2 regions of the Sphingomonas sp. P3_C6 genome follow, and region 1 is predicted to be linked to the other one. Evidence: predicted binding sites of a transcription regulator. Region 1 holds the regulator's gene; the other holds the start of a gene.
What was found. Region 1 encodes LexA, which represses DNA repair genes until DNA is damaged. Its sites were predicted from a motif close to GTTCCNCNCTTGTTCT; they were not measured.
Positions count from the first base shown of each region.

Region 2: AC1DT7_RS23735 (ImuA family protein) is a predicted target of LexA. The motif match lies at 3,440-3,455, and genes of this name have one in related genera.

Region 1 is NZ_JBFUHB010000018.1:1,586-14,594, reverse strand. It holds gene AC1DT7_RS16425 (coiled-coil domain-containing protein) at 1-92, opposite strand, end outside; gene AC1DT7_RS16420 (Hpt domain-containing protein) at 175-468, shown strand; gene AC1DT7_RS16415 (hypothetical protein) at 516-1,679, shown strand; gene AC1DT7_RS16410 (DUF2336 domain-containing protein) at 1,715-2,824, shown strand; gene AC1DT7_RS16405 (sensor histidine kinase) at 2,821-4,200, shown strand; gene AC1DT7_RS16400 (alpha/beta fold hydrolase) at 4,253-5,233, opposite strand; gene AC1DT7_RS16395 (hypothetical protein) at 5,614-5,799, opposite strand; gene AC1DT7_RS16390 (citrate synthase) at 5,799-7,082, opposite strand; gene gltX (glutamate--tRNA ligase) at 7,104-8,549, opposite strand; partial or broken gene AC1DT7_RS16380 (ComEC/Rec2 family competence protein) at 8,629-10,818, shown strand; gene lexA (transcriptional repressor LexA) at 10,790-11,488, opposite strand; gene AC1DT7_RS16370 (molybdopterin molybdotransferase MoeA) at 11,545-12,744, opposite strand; gene AC1DT7_RS16365 (amidohydrolase family protein) at 12,854-13,009, shown strand, end outside.
Region 2 is NZ_JBFUHB010000049.1:455-6,172, forward strand. It holds gene AC1DT7_RS23720 (alpha-ketoacid dehydrogenase subunit beta) at 1-977, opposite strand, end outside; gene AC1DT7_RS23725 (thiamine pyrophosphate-dependent enzyme) at 1,040-2,329, opposite strand; gene AC1DT7_RS23730 (glutaminyl-peptide cyclotransferase) at 2,558-3,349, opposite strand; gene AC1DT7_RS23735 (ImuA family protein) at 3,480-4,226, shown strand; gene AC1DT7_RS23740 (DUF6504 family protein) at 4,501-5,718, shown strand, end outside.

The DNA.
Region 1 (13,009 bases):
GCCTCGGCAGAGGACGGCATGGAGACATTCTCGTCAGGCGTAGCGCTGCCGCTACCCGGCCGAAGATCGATGATGCGCGAACCCCCGTTCATATCAGCTGTTTACCATGATTTCGGCCTGCGTGAAGCGAATAGCGAAACCTTGTCTTAAGTGCTGCCCTGTAGAAATACAGGCATGGCCTATGATCCTGGTGCAATCGATGCGACTCTGGCGGCGGCGGTGGGCGACGAGCCTCAGCTTATCGCAGAGCTGCGTGAAGCCTTTCTCGACGGCGTGCGACGCGGCCTCGACAATCTCGAGCGTGCCCGCGGCGCAGACGAATGGCGCAGCTCTGCCGCGCGTCTCAAGGGCCTCGCCGCGAGCTTCGGGGCGATCCGCCTGATGGCGATCGCGTCCGAGGCGGCCGATGCAGTGCCGCAGGATGTGAACCTGCTTCGCCGCCTGCGCCGGGCGGCCGAACGCCTCTGATCACAGACACCTTTGCCATTGGCGGTCGTTCCGCCTAACAGCCCAGCATGTTGGCCGGGCTGATTTTCGCGACCGAGGATGCCGATGACCGGCCCGGTACGCTTGCCGCGACCCTGCCGTTCGGCGGGCTGACCCTTATCGAGTTCCAGGCGCGACTGCTCGTAGCCGCCGGTGCGTCGCAGATCGTGCTCGTGATTGCGCGCCTGACGCCCGAGTTGCTCGGCGCGATCAACCGGATCGGACGGCGCGGCGCATCGGTCGACGCGGTGCGCACCGCAGCCGAGGCGATGGAGAAGCTGCACCCCTTGTCCCGCGTGCTGGTCGTCGCGGACGGCGTGATGACGACGGGCGACGTCGTGACGTCGCTTGCGGGCGAGAGTGCCGATGCCCTGCTCGTCACCGACGATCAGGGCGGGGGCAGCCATTTCGAGCGGGTCGGGGCGCTGACCGCGTGGGCCGGCCTGGCGTTGCTCGACCCGAAACGAATCGCCGAAGTGGCGGCGATGCCGAAGGACTATGATTTCCAGTCGACCCTGTTGCGGGTCGCGGCACAGGCTGGCCCGGCACAGGTTCGCCTGCCGGCTGGTGCGGCTGGCGGGGCGCACGGTATCGAACGCGATTCGCGCCGGCTGGCCGAGCGGGGCAAGGCGATCCTGTCGGCGCTCGCGCCCGTCCCGACGCCCTGGGCCGACCGGTTCGTGCTGGCGCCGCTCGCACGCCTTGCGCTGCCGCATCTGGTCGGGCGGAGCGTTCCGAGCATCGCGGTCACGGCGCTTGGCTTTGTGCTGGCGTTCGCCGGGTTTGCGGCCCTGTTCTTCACCTGGCCGCTCACCGGACTGGCGCTGACGATCCTCGCCCTGGCGGGGTTTACGGTCGGCAGCACCGCTTCGGCCCTGCGGGACGAGACGATCGAGCTCCGTATCCAGCACGGGGCGATGCTGGCGGTATCGGCCTTGGCGGCACTTCTGCTCGGGCGGGATTCGACCGCAGGCCTGATCGCCGCAGGTGGCGCGATCCTGGCGGCGGGGCTGGTCGAACGGGCGGGCAATGTCCGAATCCGCCGGCGCTGGTGGGCGAGCCCGGCCGCCTATCCGATGGTGATGCTGCCGTTTATCGCCCTGGGACAGCCGCTTGCGGCGCTGGTCGCGGCAGGACTCTACGCTTTTACGACACTTGGCGCCGCCATTGAGGCGTTTCGCGAAAAGCCTTAGGCTCGTCTTAACGACAAATCTCGTAGCAGAGGCGCATGTCGAGCGATGTTGGCGACATGGATGATGGCACCCGATGGGGAGTCGGCCGGCTGCTCGCTTGCGCGGCGGCAGCGGACCTGTGTGCCGACGAGAGGCTGGCGGTCACCATCGACGATTTTTTCCTGCCCGCCGAATCACGGCTCGACGAACGCTCGCGATCGGCGCTGGCGGGAGCGCTTGGCGGCCTCGTCGCCGCCGTCGAGAGCGCGATCAGCCAGCATGCAGCCCGCCTGCTCGCCGCCCGCGACTCACCTTTTCTGGCCGAGGCACTGGCGAGCAGCGGACCAGTGGTCCTGCGCCGGCTTGCCTCGTCCCGGCTGTTGCGGGATGGTGAACTGATGCGCGAACTGGTCGGCCGTGCCCGTCAGGAAGTGCTGACCGAGGCACTGCCTGTCGTCGCGCCGGAAGATCCCGACCGTGCGAGCTTGCTGGCGCGGCTGATCCAGAACCCTGACACCGTGGTCGCCGCCGCCGCCATGGCGTTACTCGCCGCCGAGAATCGCCGCCACGGCGATCCGGACACGGTGGCGAGAACCGACCTTCCGGCCGAACTTCATCATCGCCTGACCTGGTGGACCGCGGCTGCGCTCCGCGAGCATTTCATCGAGATGGCGGACGACAGCCTGCCCGTGTTCGACCGGGCACTGATCGACGCGGCAATGCGCAGCATCGGATCGCATGACGAAGGGGACCGACCCGAGGCGGTGGCGATGCGCCTCGCCGCCGCACTCGACGCGCGTGCCGACGAACTCGCGCCGCTGCTGGTGGAGACGCTGGCGGATCGGCGCCTGTCGCTGTTCGTCGCACTGATCGGCCATGCGCTGGGCCTGGAGTATGCCGACGCACGCGAGATCGTGCTCGAGCCTTCCGGCGATCGCCTGTGGCTTGTCCTGCGCGCGCTCGAGCTCGATCGTGAATCGATCGCCCGGATCGGGCTGGCATTGAGCGAAGCCGACCCGCGCCGGGACCTCGACAGCTTCGCCGAGGCGCTCGACGATATAGCCGCCACCCCGGCTGAAGATGCGCGTGCCGCACTCGCCCCGCTGTTGCTGCATCCGGATTATCGCAGCGCCATGCTTGCCCTGGCCCGAGGTTCACGGGCATGAACGTGACCGATCCGATGCTGCCTCCGGTGCGCGGGCTGGTCGATCGTTCCGGCCGGCTGGTCGAGGCCGACCAGCGGCTGATGGATCTCAACATCCGTGCGGGCGGCGGGATCGGTCAGCCGATCGCGATCCCGCAGATCGCGACACTGACCCGGCTCGCGCAGCGCCTTGGTATCCTCGTCTCGCGCGGCGTGGTCGCGGCTGATGGCGATGACGATGTCGAATTATGGGTGCGTGCCGAGCCGGAAACCCGCGGCGTTCGCCTGATGATCACCGGCTGGCGCAGCCGCTCCGCCTGGCACCCCGAGGCGACGCTGGGCGAACGCGAAGGCGATTTCCTGCGCAGCGCGGGCGACTGGTCATGGGAGACGGATTCGGCGCTGCGTCTCACCTTCCTGTCGATCAGCGCCGGCGCCAGGCATGGCTTCGATTCGGCGGCGATGCTCGGCCAGCCACTGACCCGCCTGTTCTCGCTGGGCGAAGACAATGAAGGATCGTTCCCGATCCTGGGCGGCCTTGCCATGCACCAGCGCTTCGACGGGCAGAGCGCGACGATCAGGGCGACCGGTCATCCGGTTCGCCTGTCAGCGACGCCACGCACCGATGCGGGTGGCGCCTTTGCGGGCTTTGTCGGCGCGGTGCACATGATCGACGAGACGCCAGCCGTCGCCCCGAAACAGCCCCAGGCGAGTCCGGAAAACCTCACCGATGTCTTTGCCGCGCGGCTCGACCAGGCATTGCGCAGCCCGCTTGGCCGGATCATCGCCAATGCCGACAGCATCAACGCCCAGTCGGAAGGGCCGCTGCGCCAGGATTATGCCGACTATGCTGCCGATATCGCGAGCGCCGGACGGCACCTGATGGGCTTGGTCGACGATCTCGTCGACCTCCAGGCGATCGAGCGTGCCGATTTCATCGTTGCAAAGGAGCCGCTCGACCTTGCCGATGTCGCGCGGCGCGCGGCCGGGCTGCTTGGCGTGCGCGCATCGGAGGCGCAGGTGCGGATCGACAAGCCGGCGCCGCTCGACGTGCTGCCCGCGACCGGTGAATTCCGCCGCGCGCTCCAGGTGCTGGTCAATCTGATTGGCAATGCGGTGCGCTATTCGCCGCGCGACGGCATGGTGTGGATCCGCGCCGAACGCGAGAACGGTGTCACCGCGGTGATCGTGGCGGATCAGGGCAAGGGCATCGCGCTCGAGGATCAGGCCCGCATCTTCGAGAAGTTCGAACGTGTCGATCCGCGCGAGCCGGGCGGCAGCGGTCTTGGGCTTTATATCGCGCGCAAGCTTGCGCGCGCGATGGGCGGTGACGTTACGGTCGACAGCGCGCCAGGGCAGGGCGCCCGGTTCGTGTTCACTTTGCCCTATCGGGAATAGTACCGCCGTCTGGCGCCGGCCCGCCGCCGAAACTGTGCGGATAATCCCCGGATCATCGGCCGATTGGATGATTCCCACGCAGTTGATCCACGACGGAACGAACCTGTTCACTGACAAGGTCGGGATTCTCTTCCGCGACAGGATGATGATTGTCCTTCGCGACGACGATCCTGCCGTTGGCCGAGAGGGATGCCAGCTTCGCTTGGGCCGCGGGCCATTCCGCTTCATATTTTTCCGGAATGCCCATTCCGCCCGTTTTGCCGTGCCGGATAACCACCAGCGGCCGGTTTCCGAACAGTCCCGGGACCAGCTTCGGACGGTCGGCCTCTCCAGTCAGCTCCCAACGATCGATCGCGTCACGCGTGTAGCTCGGCATTTGTTTAGACCAGACCGCGTCAAACTGGCCTCGTGTCTTCGGCGGCAGGGCATCGACCCAATCAGGCACCGCCAAGGGGAGCAGGATGCGTATAAAACCCAGATGCCAACCCGCCTGATATAGCGGATCCATCAGGCGCATTGACGTGAACTCGTCCGGACTGCCGCGAAACCACAGATCGGGTTCCGATCCGTCCACCATCACCATTCCTCCGACTGTCCCGGGCGAGCGGATGAAGAGCGCCAGCGCGATCAGGTTGCCACCCGACTCCGGCACCAAGATCAAGGGAGCATCAGCGTGGATTCTGGTTATTATTTGCCGCAGATCGCTGACCTGATCCGGCAGGCTCATCGGCCTGGCAGGCGCGTCGCTCCAGCCGAGGCCCGCGCGATCATAACTGCACGCCCTGGTGAATTTGGATATCCGGTCCTGCGCCGCATACATCGTCACCGACGGTGTGCCATCGCCGGAGATCAGCAGGACCGCAGGCGTCCCTTGCCCGACGCACCACAGATGGAGCCTGTGATCGCCAACCGATACGAGGCGGCCGGGATGAGGAAATAACTGACTGTCGCGGCGTTCCGCCCAGAATTCATAGGCGGACCCGGCAAGGACAACGCAACACAGGGCGATCGCTAAACGCGCTACAGTCTTCATGCTGCCTCTGGAACAAGGGAAACATGAGCGTTTCTCACAGGATCATAGGGCGGCACGATGGCCGATTCTGGCCGGTATCGTGTACGGGCCGAATTCCCTGTTCCGGGCGATTAACAGGGAAAATAACAGGGAATTTTTATTTTGCGTTGAATTCAGGAGGTCTTGCTCCAGAATTATTGTTATAACAACGCTCTATGGTGTACTTCCCTGTTATTCGGAACAGGGAATTGTCGCCCCGTAACAGGGAATTTCTGCTCGAACATGCAATCGGTCGCCGGCGATGAGAAGGAGCAGGACGATGCACCAATGATGCTCCGTACAGCCTTATCCTGCAGTAACCTTGCGGTCATTTGAATCGATCCGCCGAGTAGCGGGATCGATCAGCGGCGTCCGATCCGGATGATGACGATGCCGACGACCGCCAGCAATGCGCCCCAGAGGGCCCAGATGCGCTGGTCGATCATAAAGCTGGACGCCGGCCACTGGATGTAGCCGGTGCCCTGGCCGATCCACAGCAGCCCCATCAGCAGCACCAGGATGCCGAAGATGGTGACTGCCGCGCGCATCAGCGCTTGTCGACCGGCTGGTAATCGCGCTGCGTCGGCCCGGTATAGAGCTGGCGCGGGCGACCGATCTTCTGTGCGGGATCCGAGATCATCTCGTTCCACTGAGCGACCCAGCCGACGGTGCGGGCAAGGGCGAACAGCGCGGTGAACATCGTCGTCGGGAAGCCGATCGCCGACAGGATCACGCCCGAATAGAAATCGACGTTCGGGAACAGCTTCTTTTCGATGAAGTACGGATCGTTGAGCGCCATTTCCTCGAGGTGGAGGGCCACATCGAACACTGGATCGTTGACGCCCAGCGCGCCAAGCACTTCACGTACGGTCTGCTGCATCACGGTCGCGCGCGGATCGTAGTTCTTATAGACGCGGTGGCCGAAGCCCATCAGGCGGAACGGATCGTTCTTGTCCTTGGCGCGCTCGATATAATGCGGGATGCGATCGACGGTGCCGATCTCGCGCAGCATGTTGAGCGCCGCTTCGTTGGCGCCGCCATGCGCCGGGCCCCACAGGCAGGCGATGCCGGCCGCGATGCAGGCGAACGGGTTCGCGCCCGAAGAGCCTGCGAGACGGACGGTCGAGGTCGACGCGTTCTGCTCATGGTCGGCGTGCAGGATGAAGATGCGGTCGAGCGCCTTTTCCACCACCGGGTTCACGACATAAGGCTCGGCGGGGACGCCGAACGTCATGCGCAGGAAGTTGCCGGTGTAGGACAGGCTGTTGTCAGGGTAGAGGAAGGGCTGACCGACCGAATATTTGTACGCCATCGCCGCGATCGTCGGCATCTTCGCGATCAGCCGGTGGCTGGCGATCATGCGCTGGTGCGGGTCGGTGATATCGGCGGAATCGTGGTAGAACGCCGACAGGGCGCCGACGATGCCGCACATGATCGCCATCGGATGCGCGTCGCGACGGAAGCCGCGATAGAAGGTCGCGAGCTGCTCGTGCAGCATGGTGTGGCGGGTGATGGTGTAGGTGAAGTGGTTCAGCTCGTCCTTGGACGGAAGCTCGCCGTTCAGGAGGAGATAGGACACTTCCATGAAGCTCGACTGTTCGGCGAGCTGACCGATCGGATAGCCGCGGTGGAGCAGCACACCCTCGTCACCGTCGATATAGGTCAGCGCGGATTCGCAGCTTGCCGTCGAGGTGAAGCCGGGATCGTAGGTGAACATGCCCGTGTCGGCGTAGAGCTTACGGATGTCGATGACCTGGGGGCCAACGCTGCCGTCCATCACCGCATAGTCATGATTCCCGATATTGATACGCGATGTCGCGGTGTCGGTCATCGATCAGTCCTTTCTCGAACCCTAGGCAGCCATCCGGTCGGCGATGCGGCCCAGGCTCTCCTCGCGCCCGAGCAGCTCGAGCACGTCGAAAATCCCGGGTGACGTTTTGCGCCCGGTAAGTGCAGCCCGCAACGGCTGTGCCACCTGGCCAAGCTTCACACCCGCATCCTCCGCGACCCGGCGGACCGCGTCTTCGAGAGCCTCTGCATCCCAGTTGGCAACCGCGTCAAGAGCGGCATGCAGGCGCCCCAGCAGTGCAGGTGCGTCGCCGGAGACGAGCAATGCTGCATCGCCGTCCATTTCCAGAGGGCGAGTGCGAAAAAGAAAGGCCGCGCCGGACGTAAGCTCGTTGAGATTGGCCGCGCGCGGCTTGAGCGATTCCATGCTGCGCTGAAGCAATTCGGCCTGCGATTCGCTGATTTCTAAACCGAGTCGCGGGGCCACAAGCTCCGCCAGACGGGCATTGTCTGCACCGCGAATATAATGCCCGTTCAGGTTCTCGATCTTCTTCAGATCGAACCTACTTGGTGATTTTCCAACGTCGGCCAGGTCGAACCATTCGGTCGCCTGCTCACGGCTGATGATCTCATCATCCCCGTGGCCCCAGCCGAGACGGAGCAGATAATTGCTCAGCGCCTCGGGCAGGATGCCGAGTTCGTCGCGATAATATTCGACGCCGACAGCGCCGTGGCGCTTCGACATCTTGCCGCCGTCGCTGCCATGGATCATGGGGATATGGGCGTAGACCGGCTCCGGCCAGCCCATTGCCTTGATGATCGGCAACTGCCGGAAGGCATTGTTGAGATGGTCGTCGCCGCGGATGACGTGAGTTACGCCCATGTCGTGATCATCGACCACCACCGCGAGCATATAGGTCGGCGTGCCGTCGGACCGCAGCAGGACGAGATCGTCGATCTCTTCATTCTGCACGGTGACCGAGCCCTGGACCTGGTCGACGATTGTCGTCGCGCCTTCCTTCGGCGCCTTCAGCCGGACGACGAACGGCACGCCCTCGGGCGCCTCGGAAGGGGCGCGATCACGCCAGCGGCCGTCATAGCGCATCGGCTTGCCGGCAGCCTTCTGGCTTTCGCGCAGCGCGGTCAGCTCGTCGGGCGTGGCGTAGCAACGATACGCATTGCCTTGCTCGACCATCTGATAGGCGACCTCGGCATGACGCTTGGCGCGCTCGAACTGGAATACGGTATCACCGTCCCAGTCGAGGGCGAGCCACTTCATCGAGCTGATGATCGCGTCGATCGCCGGCTGGGTCGAGCGGGCCCGATCGGTATCCTCGATGCGCAGCAGGAACTTGCCGCCGTGATGGCGCGCGAACAGCCAGTTGAACAGCGCAGTGCGTGCGCCGCCAATATGCAGATAACCGGTGGGTGACGGCGCGAAGCGAGTCACCACTGCGGACGTGTCGGGCGTGCCGGTATCGGCCGCCGCGGTATCAGACCTTGCGCCCAAACGCGCTTGCTCCCAGACATGAAAATCGATGGCCAGTACAGCCGCCGAGGCCCCTAGCACGCGACCCCGTAGGCTTCAAATGGCGGCCGTTGGACACGTGCGCAAGGTGAAGGCGGCAATAGAGCTCTGGCTCGAGGCCGAACGCGACCAGCTTTTCCTCTGGGTGCCCGTCTCGTTCGGGGCGGGCATCACCGCCTGGTTCGTGCTGCCCGACCCTTCCTGGTGGTCGACGGCGCTGCTTTCTCTTGCGGGCGTGGCGCTGCTCGCGATCGCCATTGGGCGCGGCGGACGGGCAGGGCGTGTGGTGGCCGTAGGGGCGCTGCTCGCCGCCACCGGCCTCGCGCTGATCTGGTGGAGAGCGGCGAGCTCCGACGCGCAGGTACTGGCCCGGCCGGTGATCGCGACCTTCGAGGCACAGGTCGAGCGGGTCGAGCCGTTGCCGTCGCGGGATCTGGTAAGGCTCCGGCTGACGCCGGTCCGCGTCGTTGCCGTGCCCGCGCGACCGGTCCGGAAGGGCGAACGGCGCAGCGGCAAACAGGATGGACGCAAGCGGGAACTGCCGACGCTGCCCAAGCATGTCCGCGTCAATCTGGCCGAGGCGGATGTGCCGGGAGGGCTGTCGCGAGGCGCGACGATCAGGCTTGGGGCCCGGCTGATGCCGCCGCCCCAGCCGGCGGTGCCGGGGGCTTATGACTATGCCCGTGTTGCCTGGTTCGACGGGATCGGCGGCACCGGGCGCGGGTTCGGGCCTGTCACCATCGTCAGACCCGGAGCGTCGGGCGCGAGCGGCCTGCGGGAAAGGCTGTCGAAACATATCCAGGCGAGCGCGCCGGGTGGCGCCGGCGCCATCGCGGCGGCGCTGGCGACGGGGGACCAGGGCGGCATCTCGGAAGAGGATGCCGAGGCGATGCGGCGCTCCGGGCTTGCCCATCTGCTGTCGGTCAGCGGGTTGCATATCACCGCAGTGGTCGGCGCGGTCATGCTGCTGGTATTGCGCCTGCTGGCGCTCAGTCCGTGGCTCGCGCTGCGCTTTCGCCTGCCATTGATCGCCGCCGGAGCGGGAGCCGTGGCGGCGATCGGCTACACCCTGCTGACCGGCGCCGAGGTGCCGACGATCCGATCCTGCGTCGCCGCCCTGCTGGTGCTGGTCGCGATGGCGATGGGGCGGGAGGCGATCACCCTCAGGCTGGTCGCGGCGGGTGCGTTCATCGTGCTACTGCTCTTTCCCGAGGCACTGGCCGGGCCGAGCTTCCAGCTCTCCTTCGCCGCGGTGGCGGCGATCGTCGCGTTGCACGAGCATCCGCGGGTGAAGGCCTGGTTCGCGCCGCGCGAGCAGGCCTGGTGGCAGAAGTTCGGACGGACCTTGCTGTCGCTGCTGCTGACCGGCGTGGTGGTCGAGCTGTCGCTGATGCCGATCGCTTTGTTCCATTTTCACAAGGCCGGCATCTATGGCGCCCTCGCCAACATCGTCGCGATCCCGCTGACCACCTTCGTCACCATGCCGCTCGAAGCGCTGGCGCTGCTGTTCGACCTTGTCGGTATCGGCGCGCCCTTGTGGTGGCTCACGGCGCGCTCACTCGACCTGCTGCTGTGGATCGCCCATGCGACCGCCAGCATACCCGGATCGATCGCGGCACTGCCTGCGATGCCGGGCGGGGCGTTCGGGCTGATGGCATTTGGCGGGCTGTGGATCGCCTTATGGCGGACACGTTGGCGACGGCTCGGTACCGTACCATTCGCGATGGGCGCTGCCTGGGCGCTGACGACGCCGGCGCCTGACCTGCTCGTCACTGGCGATGGGCGGCATGTCGCCATTCGCACGCCGCGGAGTGGGCTCGCGCTGCTGCGCGAACGGGTCGGGGATTACACGTCGGACATGCTTGCCGAGAATAGCGGCGTGGATGGCGAGCCCTTGTTCCTGTCCGATCAGCCCGAGGCTCGCTGCAGCCGCGACCTGTGTCTGGTCGAGCAAAAGGCGGGCGGTCGGACTTGGCGAATCCTCGCAACACGGAGCGCCTATCTAGTGCCGGCGGGCGAGCTGATCGCGGCGTGCGGCACTGCCGATATCGTGGTCAGCGAACGCTGGCTGCCCGACGGATGTCGCCCGCGCTGGCTACGGCTCGACCGCGACATGCTGGCGAAGACCGGCGGGGTCGCGGTGACGCTTCGCACCGGCCATGTCGCCACCGTGCTGCAGCCGGGCGACCATCACCCCTGGCGGGTGACGGCGCCGGTGCCGGTCAGACGTAGCGGCGGAGCAGGCCGGCGAGCTTACCCTGCACGCGCACCTGATGCGGGGAATAGCGCTGCGGATCATAAGCGCGGTTCGCCGGATCGAGGCGGATCATCGCGCCTTCCTTCCGGAAATATTTGAGCGTCGCCTCGCTGTCGTCGATCAGCGCCACGACGATTTCGCCGTCGCGCGCTGTGTCGGCGCGGCGGATAAGGGCATAGTCGCCGTCGAGGATGCCGGCATCGACCATCGAGTCACCCGAGACTTCGAGCGCATAATGTTCGCCGCCGCCGAGCAGTGCGGCTGGCACCGCGAGCATCGACTGGCCCTCGAACGCCTCGATCGGGACGCCGGCCGCGATCCGGCCGTGCAGCGGGATCTCGATCACGTCGTTGGCAGGCTCGGGGATCTTCTTCACATTACCGGTAGGGGCGGGGCCGGCAGGGGCAGCCGCGGCGGCAGCAACGCTCTTGCGCGCGGCGACCTCGGGTCGTTCGGGCATGCGCAGCACTTCGAGCGCACGGGCGCGGTTGGGCAGGCGGCGGATAAACTTGCGTTCCTCCAGCGCGCTGATCAGGCGGTGGACGCCCGATTTGGACTTGAGGTCGAGCGCCTCCTTCATTTCCTCGAACGAGGGCGAAACGCCGCTCGCCTCGAGCCGGTCGTTGATGAAGCAGATCAGCTCGTGCTGCTTGCGGGTAAGCATCCCAATTCCTCCGTCGGAACAGACTGGGAACGTTTATGCAATGTTCCGCCGCTCTGTCAAGCCAAGGGTAGGATTTCCACCGGCTCGCCCGCATCGAGTGCCGGCGCGTTGGGTACGCGGACGATCAGGCAGTCGGCCCGGGCGAGGGTGAGGAGCATCGAGCTGTCCTGCGTGCCGGCGGCGAAGACATGGCCGTCGCGGGTGACGGCGCGCAGATAATCCTGGCGATGATCGTTCGCGGGCAGCGCATCGCCGAGGATCGCCGTGGCTGTCCGGGGAAAGGGATCGAGCGCGCCGGCCATGGTGGCGATCAGCGGGCGAAGGAACAGAAAGGCGGTGACGAAGGCCGAGACCGGATTGCCGGGCAGGCCGAGCACGACCGTGTCGCGCAGCCGGCCGGCCATCATCGGCTTGCCGGGGCGGAGTGCGATCCGCCAGAAATCGATGCTGCCGCCCGCCGCATCGAGCGCCGGGCGGACCAGGTCATGATCGCCGACCGAGGCGCCGCCGGTGGTGACGAGGATGTCGGCGTCCACTGCGGTGAAGGCTGCTGTGATGGTGTCTAGCCGGTCGGGCAGGATGCCGAGATCGATGATGTCGACCGGCAGATCGGCGAGCTGGGCGGCAATCATTGCCCCGTTCGATTCAGGCAGCGCCGCCTCGGTCAGGGCGCTGCCGGGTGCGACGAGTTCGTCCCCGGTCGCGACGATCGCGACACGCAGCCGGCGGCATACTGGGAGGGCGCCATGCCCGCCGGTCGCCGCCACGGCGATGCGCGCCGGGGTGAGACGCTCACCCCTGGCGACGAGCAGATCGCCGGTGGAGAAGTCGAGGCCCTTGCGGCGGACGTTCCGGCCCCGGGCGCGTGGCCCTTCGCCCGACAGCGTCATCCGGTCGCCGTCACGTGCGGCCTCTTCCTGGATCAGCACGGTATCGGCGCCCTCGGGCATCGCCGCGCCGGTGAAGATCCGGACCGTCTCGCCCGCGGCGACAACGCTGGAGAACGGGCTGCCGGCGGCGCTCTCGCCGATCACGGTAAATGGGCCGGGCAGGTCGGCGAAGCGGATCGCATAGCCATCCATCGCCGACAGGTCGCTGACCGGCTGAGTCCGCACGGCCATGATATCGGCCGCTGCCCAGCGACCGGCCGCGCTGCGGATCGGCACCGTCTCGGCCTCTACCGGCACGGCAAGGGCGAACAGGCGTGCCTGGGCTTCGGCGACGGGAATCAGGGGGGAGCGGGGTGGTTGGGTCACCCGCCCTCACTATCCGGCCGGAAGGGTCGGGTCGAGAGACCGGTCGCGCTACCCAAGTCGGGCGGTGATGCTATGCTCCGGCAGAGCTTGGCAAGATGAGGGTGAGAGCATGCGGTTCCTGAGCGGTCTCGGCCTATGGGCATTGTCTTTGCTGGCATTTGTGCCGGCCGGCGCCGAAACCATCGCCTTTACCGGTGCGCGCGTGATCGACGGCACGGGCAAGGCGCCGATCGCAAATGGAGTGGTGGTCGTAACCGACGGCAAG
Region 2 (5,718 bases), on a different contig from region 1:
TCGCCGATCCGGACAGGCCCCGGGAAATAGGCCCATTCCAGGCTGTGCGGATAGGGCGTGTCGAAGCCGGTCACGCGCTCGATCGGCGCCTCGAGATGGTAGAAGCAGCGTTCCTGGACGAGCGCCGACAGTTCGGCGCCGAAGCCGCTGGTACGGGTCGCCTCGTGCACGATCATGCAGCGGCCGGTCTTCTTCACCGATGCCTCGATCGCCTCGATATCGAGCGGCACCAGCGTGCGCAGGTCGATCACCTCGGCATCGACGCCGGCCTCCTCGACCACCGCCAGGCAGACATGCACCATCGTGCCATAGGCCAGGATGGTCAGCGCCTCGCCAGCCCTGACCGTCTTCGCCTTGCCCAGCTCGATCTTGTAATAGCCGGTCGGCACCTCGCCTGCGGCGTGCTGCGACCAGTTCTTGGTCGGGCGATCCCAATGGCCGTCGAACGGGCCATTGTAGATGCGCTTGGGTTCGAAGAAGATCGTCGGATCATTGTCCTCGATCGCGGCGATCAACAGGCCCTTGGCGTCATAGGGCGTGGACGGGATCACCGTCTTCACGCCCGAGACATGGGTGAAGATACCCTCGGGCGACTGGCTGTGCGTCTGGCCGCCGAAGATGCCGCCACCGAAGGGAGAGCGTACCGTGATCGGCGAGGTGAACTCGCCAGCCGAGCGGTAACGCAGCCGCGCCGCTTCCGACACGAGCTGGTCCAGCGCAGGATAGATGTAATCGGCGAACTGGATTTCCGGCACGGGACGCAGGCCATAAGCGCCCATGCCGACCGCGACGCCGATGATGCCGCATTCGGTGATCGGCGTGTCGAACACCCGCTGCTTGCCATATTTCGCCTGCAAGCCCGCGGTCGCGCGGAACACACCGCCGAAATAGCCGACATCTTCGCCCATCACGATCACGTCGGGATCGCGGGCCATCATCACGTCCATGGCGCTGTTGATCGCCTGGATCATGTTCATGCGGGCGGTGCCGTCTTCACCAGCCTCGGGCGCGATGATGTCGGTGGGATCGGTAATGTCGCTCATGACTTGCGTGCCCATGGCCGGCCCGAGGCGGTTTCTTCCGCGAGCATCTGTGCCTGTTGTTCCCTCAGATGCCAGGGCATCTCCTCGAACACGCCGTCGAACAGCGTATCCAGCGGCTGGTGGAGACCGTGACCGAGGATGCCGTTCTGCTCGGCTTCCTTCTGCGCGCGCTTCACTTCCTCGGCGAGCTCGAGATCCTGTGCCGCATGGCGATCCTCGTCCCATTCGCCGATATGGATCAGATGATCCTTCAGCCGCTTGATCGGATCGCCGAGCGGCCAGGCGGTCGGCTCGCCGGCCGAACGATACTGGCCGGGGTCGTCCGAGGTCGAATGGCCTTCGGCGCGATAGGTGAAATGCTCGATCAGGGTAGGTCCCTGATTGGTCCGGGCGCGTTCGGCGGCCCAGGCGGTCGCGGCATAGACGGCGAGCGCATCGTTACCGTCGACGCGGAGACCGGCGATGCCATAGCCGATCGCGCGCGCCGCAAAGGTGGTCGATTCAGCGCCGGCGAATCCGGAGAAGCTCGAGATCGCCCATTGGTTGTTGACGACGTTGAAGATCACCGGCGCGCGGTACACACTGGCGAAGGTGCAGGCCGAATGGAAATCGCCCTCGGCGGTCGAGCCCTCGCCGCACCAGGTGGCGGCAATGCGCGTATCGCCCTTCGCCGCCGAGGCCATCGCCCAGCCGACCGCCTGGGGATATTGCGTGGCGAGGTTGCCGGAAATCGAGAAGAAGCCGGCCTCCTTCACCGAATACATGATCGGCAGCTGCTTGCCCTGAAGACGGTCGCCCTTGTTCGAGTAGATCTGGTTCATCATGTCGACCATCGACCAGCCGCGCGCGATGAGCAGGCCCTGCTGGCGATAGGACGGGAAACACATGTCCTCGTAATCGAGCGCGAAGGCCGCCGAGACGGCGACCGCCTCCTCGCCCAGGCACTTCATGTAGAAGCTGGTCTTGCCCTGGCGCTGGGCGCGGAACATGCGCTCGTCGAACGCGCGGACCAGCGCCATGCTTCGCAGCATGCCGCGAAGCGTATCGGGCGAAAGGCGCGGATTCCACGGGCCGACGGCATTGCCCTCGTCATCGAGCACACGGACAAGCTCATAAGCGAGATCGATGAAGCTTTCTGCCCGGTCGGCGGTGTCGGGCCGGCGGACATCGCCCGCCGCGGGGATCGCAACCTCGGTGAAGTCGACCGTGTCGCCCGGGCGGAACTTGGGTTCCGGCACATAGAGCGACAATGGCTGCAAATTGGCGCGCGGATTGTCGCTTGCCATGCTCTCTCCAATCAATGCGCGTTTCGCGCGTTTGCATGAGGCAACGCACGGATTCGCCGTTCGGAGCCTTGTTATAAAATTTCAAAGCACTTGGCGAGTAGCCCGGCCCCGACGGTCGGCCGATGGCTTAACCCTTCAGTCCCAGGACGTTCACGCGGGAAAAAGCCACCTGCGACCGCCCTTTCGGCTTCCCGTGCAAAAATGCAGGTCGAACCGGCGTTTTGCGGGTTACCGGGCGTCAGTGCCGTCCCGAGCCCTGTCTGCCGGCAGTAGGCGGATCTCGAACAGTTTCGACCAGCGTTTCCCGGTGACGAACAGGCGCTTGCCCGCCGCATCCCAGGCGATGCCATTCAATACGTCATCCCGATCCTGTCCGCCGCTGAGCCGATCGAGGTCGGACAGGTCGATCCAGGCCGTCACGGCGCCGGTCGCCGGATCGATCCGGGCGATCCGGCTGGTCTGCCAGATATTGGCGTAGATCTCTCCGTTCACCCATTCGAGCTCGTTGAGCATCGGCACCGGTTCCCCGTTCGCAGTGACGGTGAGAGCCCGCCGCTCCCGGAAGGTCGCCGGATCGAGGAAATGCAGCACGGGCGTGCCGTCGCTGAGGATCAGGGAGTCGTGGTCATGGGTCAGGCCCCAGCCTTCACCCTTGTAGCTGAACTTCGTGCGCAGCTTCAGCGTGTGCCTGTCCCAGCGATAGCCTGCGCCGTTTTGCCAGGTGACGCCGATGATCTGGTCGCCCCAGTCGACGATTCCCTCGCCGAACACCGTGCCGGGCAGCCGGGCCTGGAGTTCGGCCCGACCGTCCTTGATCCGCACCCGGCGCACTAGCGACTGGCCGCTCAAACCGGAGCTCTCGTACAACGCACCGTCGCGATAGAAGAGGCCTTCGGTGAACATCGTCCGGTCGTGCGGATAGGTCCTGACGATCTCGGCCCGCTGTACCGGCACGCTGTCCTGCGCGGTGATCGGGGAAGCGGCCAGGCATAGGGCGACGAACAGGACGCGATACAGCATCGCAGGGTGTTGCCTGACGACGGGACAAAGCGGAAGAGGGAGATGATCATGGATCGGGCGCGACTCCCCGATTGACTCCCGGCGGCAACCGGAACAAAATGAGAACGAACTCATTCAGCGAGTCGTGTGTTTGTCGTCTGCCGCCGCCCTTTCCGCCTTACGCGAAACCCTGCGCGCGATCGAGAGCGATGGCCTGCGCCGGCGGCCGGTGCTGCCCTTCGGGATCGGCCCGATCGATTCGCGGCTGGCGAACGGCGGCCTGACGCTCGGCGCGCTGCACGAGGTGGCGGCGGCCAGCCCCGGCATGGGCGACGACGCCGCCGCCACCCTGTTCATGACCGGTATCGCCGCCCGCGCCTGGGGGCCGGTGCTGTGGGTGGTCCGCCGGCGGGACCTGTTCGCACCGGGCGTCTACCAGGCAGGCCTCGCGCCGGAGCGTATCCTGTATGCCGAGGCGACCGACGATGCCGAACTGCTTGCGCTGATGGAGGAGGGGCTGCGCCACCGCGGGCTCGGCGCGGTGATCGGCGAGGCGAAGAGCGCCTCCATGACCAATACCCGCCGGCTTCAGCTCGCGGCGGAGGGCGGCAAGACCATCGCCCTGCTGCTCAAGCGCCATGCGCGCGAGGGCGGCAATCCGCTCGCCGTACCGTCGGCCGCGGTGACCCGCTGGCGGATCGCCGCCGCACCCTCGACGCCGCTCCCGGTCGAAGGCGTCGGCTGCCCGCGCTGGCGAGTCGAACTGGTCCGCCAGCGCGGTGGCGAACCTCATCTTTGGACAATGGAGGCATGCGATGAAACGGGTCGCCTCGCTCTACCTGCCCGACTGGCCGATCGATCGGTTGCGGCGGGCGGAACGCACCGCCGCGCCGCCTGAACAGCGCGAGGCAGCACGGCCGGTCATCGATATCAAGACAGCCCCGCGCAACGGCGGCTGGCGCCCCGGCGCGCGTTGGGCACGAGGGGATGAGGGACCGGCGCTGCCACGGTTGAGGAGCGACGATGGCGCCCCTAATTCCTCCCCGGAACGGGGAGGGGGACCATTTGCTCCTTCAGCGAATGGTGGAGGCGGGCCTCCACAAACACTGCGCCCGCTGAAGCCCCCCTCCACCAGCTCCGCTGGTCCCCCTCCCCGTTCCGGGGAGGATCCATTGGTCACCTCCCTCCGCGAGGGCAGCAAGATCCTCGTCGCCGCGACCAGCCAAGCCGCGCATTTGCTCGGCATCCGGGCCGGCATGGCCGTGACCCAGGCACGCGCGCAGGTGCCCGACCTCGATATCCGCCCCGCCGATCCCGCAGGCGACAGAGCCGATCTCGAGCGCCTCGCCATCGCCGCCGCGCGGCGCTGGTCGCCGATCGTCGCGCTGTCGGGCGAGGACGGGCTGTTCGTCGACCTGACCGGCACCGCCCATCTGTTCGGCGGCGAGCGGAAAATGGCGCGGCATATCGTGCGGCTGCTGGCACGCCTCGGCTTCAGGGCCCGGATCGCGGTGGCCGACACGACCGGCGCCGCCTGGGCGCTCGCGCGGCATGGTCCCCAGCCGCGCGACGGCGTGACGATCTGCCCACCCGGCGCTCACGACCGGGCGCTCGCTCCCCTCCCCATCGCCGCGCTGCGCGCCGAGCCCGGCGCGATCGAACTGCTCAAGCGCCTCGGTGTCGAGACGATCGGCGAACTAGCCGCCATGCCCCGCGCGCCGCTCGCGCGCCGGTTCGGCAAGCCGCTGGTGCTGCGCCTCGACCAGGCATGCGGGCGGATCGGCGAGCCGCTCCATCCCGTCATCCCCCCCGAGCATATCGCGGTGATCCAGCGTTTCGCCGAGCCGATCGCGACTGCCGAGGCGATCCAGCACTGGCTGGCGCATCTCATGCCGCGCCTCGTCACCGCGCTGGCGCAAGCCGGCCAGGGCGCACGCTCGATCGAGCTGGTCGCCGACCGGATCGACGGTGTGCCGCAACGGCTGCGCATCGGCCTTGCGCGCCCGAACCGCGACCCGGCGCATCTGCTTCGGCTGATCGTGCGGCGTATCGAGGAGATCGCGCCGGGTTTCGGCATCGACGCGCTGGCGCTGCATGTCCGCCGCGCCGATCCGCTCGGCCCCGTGCCGTTCGAGGAGCAGCTCGAGGAGACGCCGCCCGATATCGCGCCGCTGGTCGATACGCTGGCCAACCGTATCGGCGATGCGCGGCTCTGGCGCAGCCGGCCGGTGGAAAGCGACGTGCCCGAACGATCGGTCGAACCAGCGCCTGCGCTCGACCCGCCCGAGCGCGCCGTCGCGCCGCTCAAGACAGGCGATGTCCGCGAGCTCGATCGCACGCCCGATCTCCATCCCTGGCACCATCGCTGGCCGCGCCCGGTGCGCATGCTG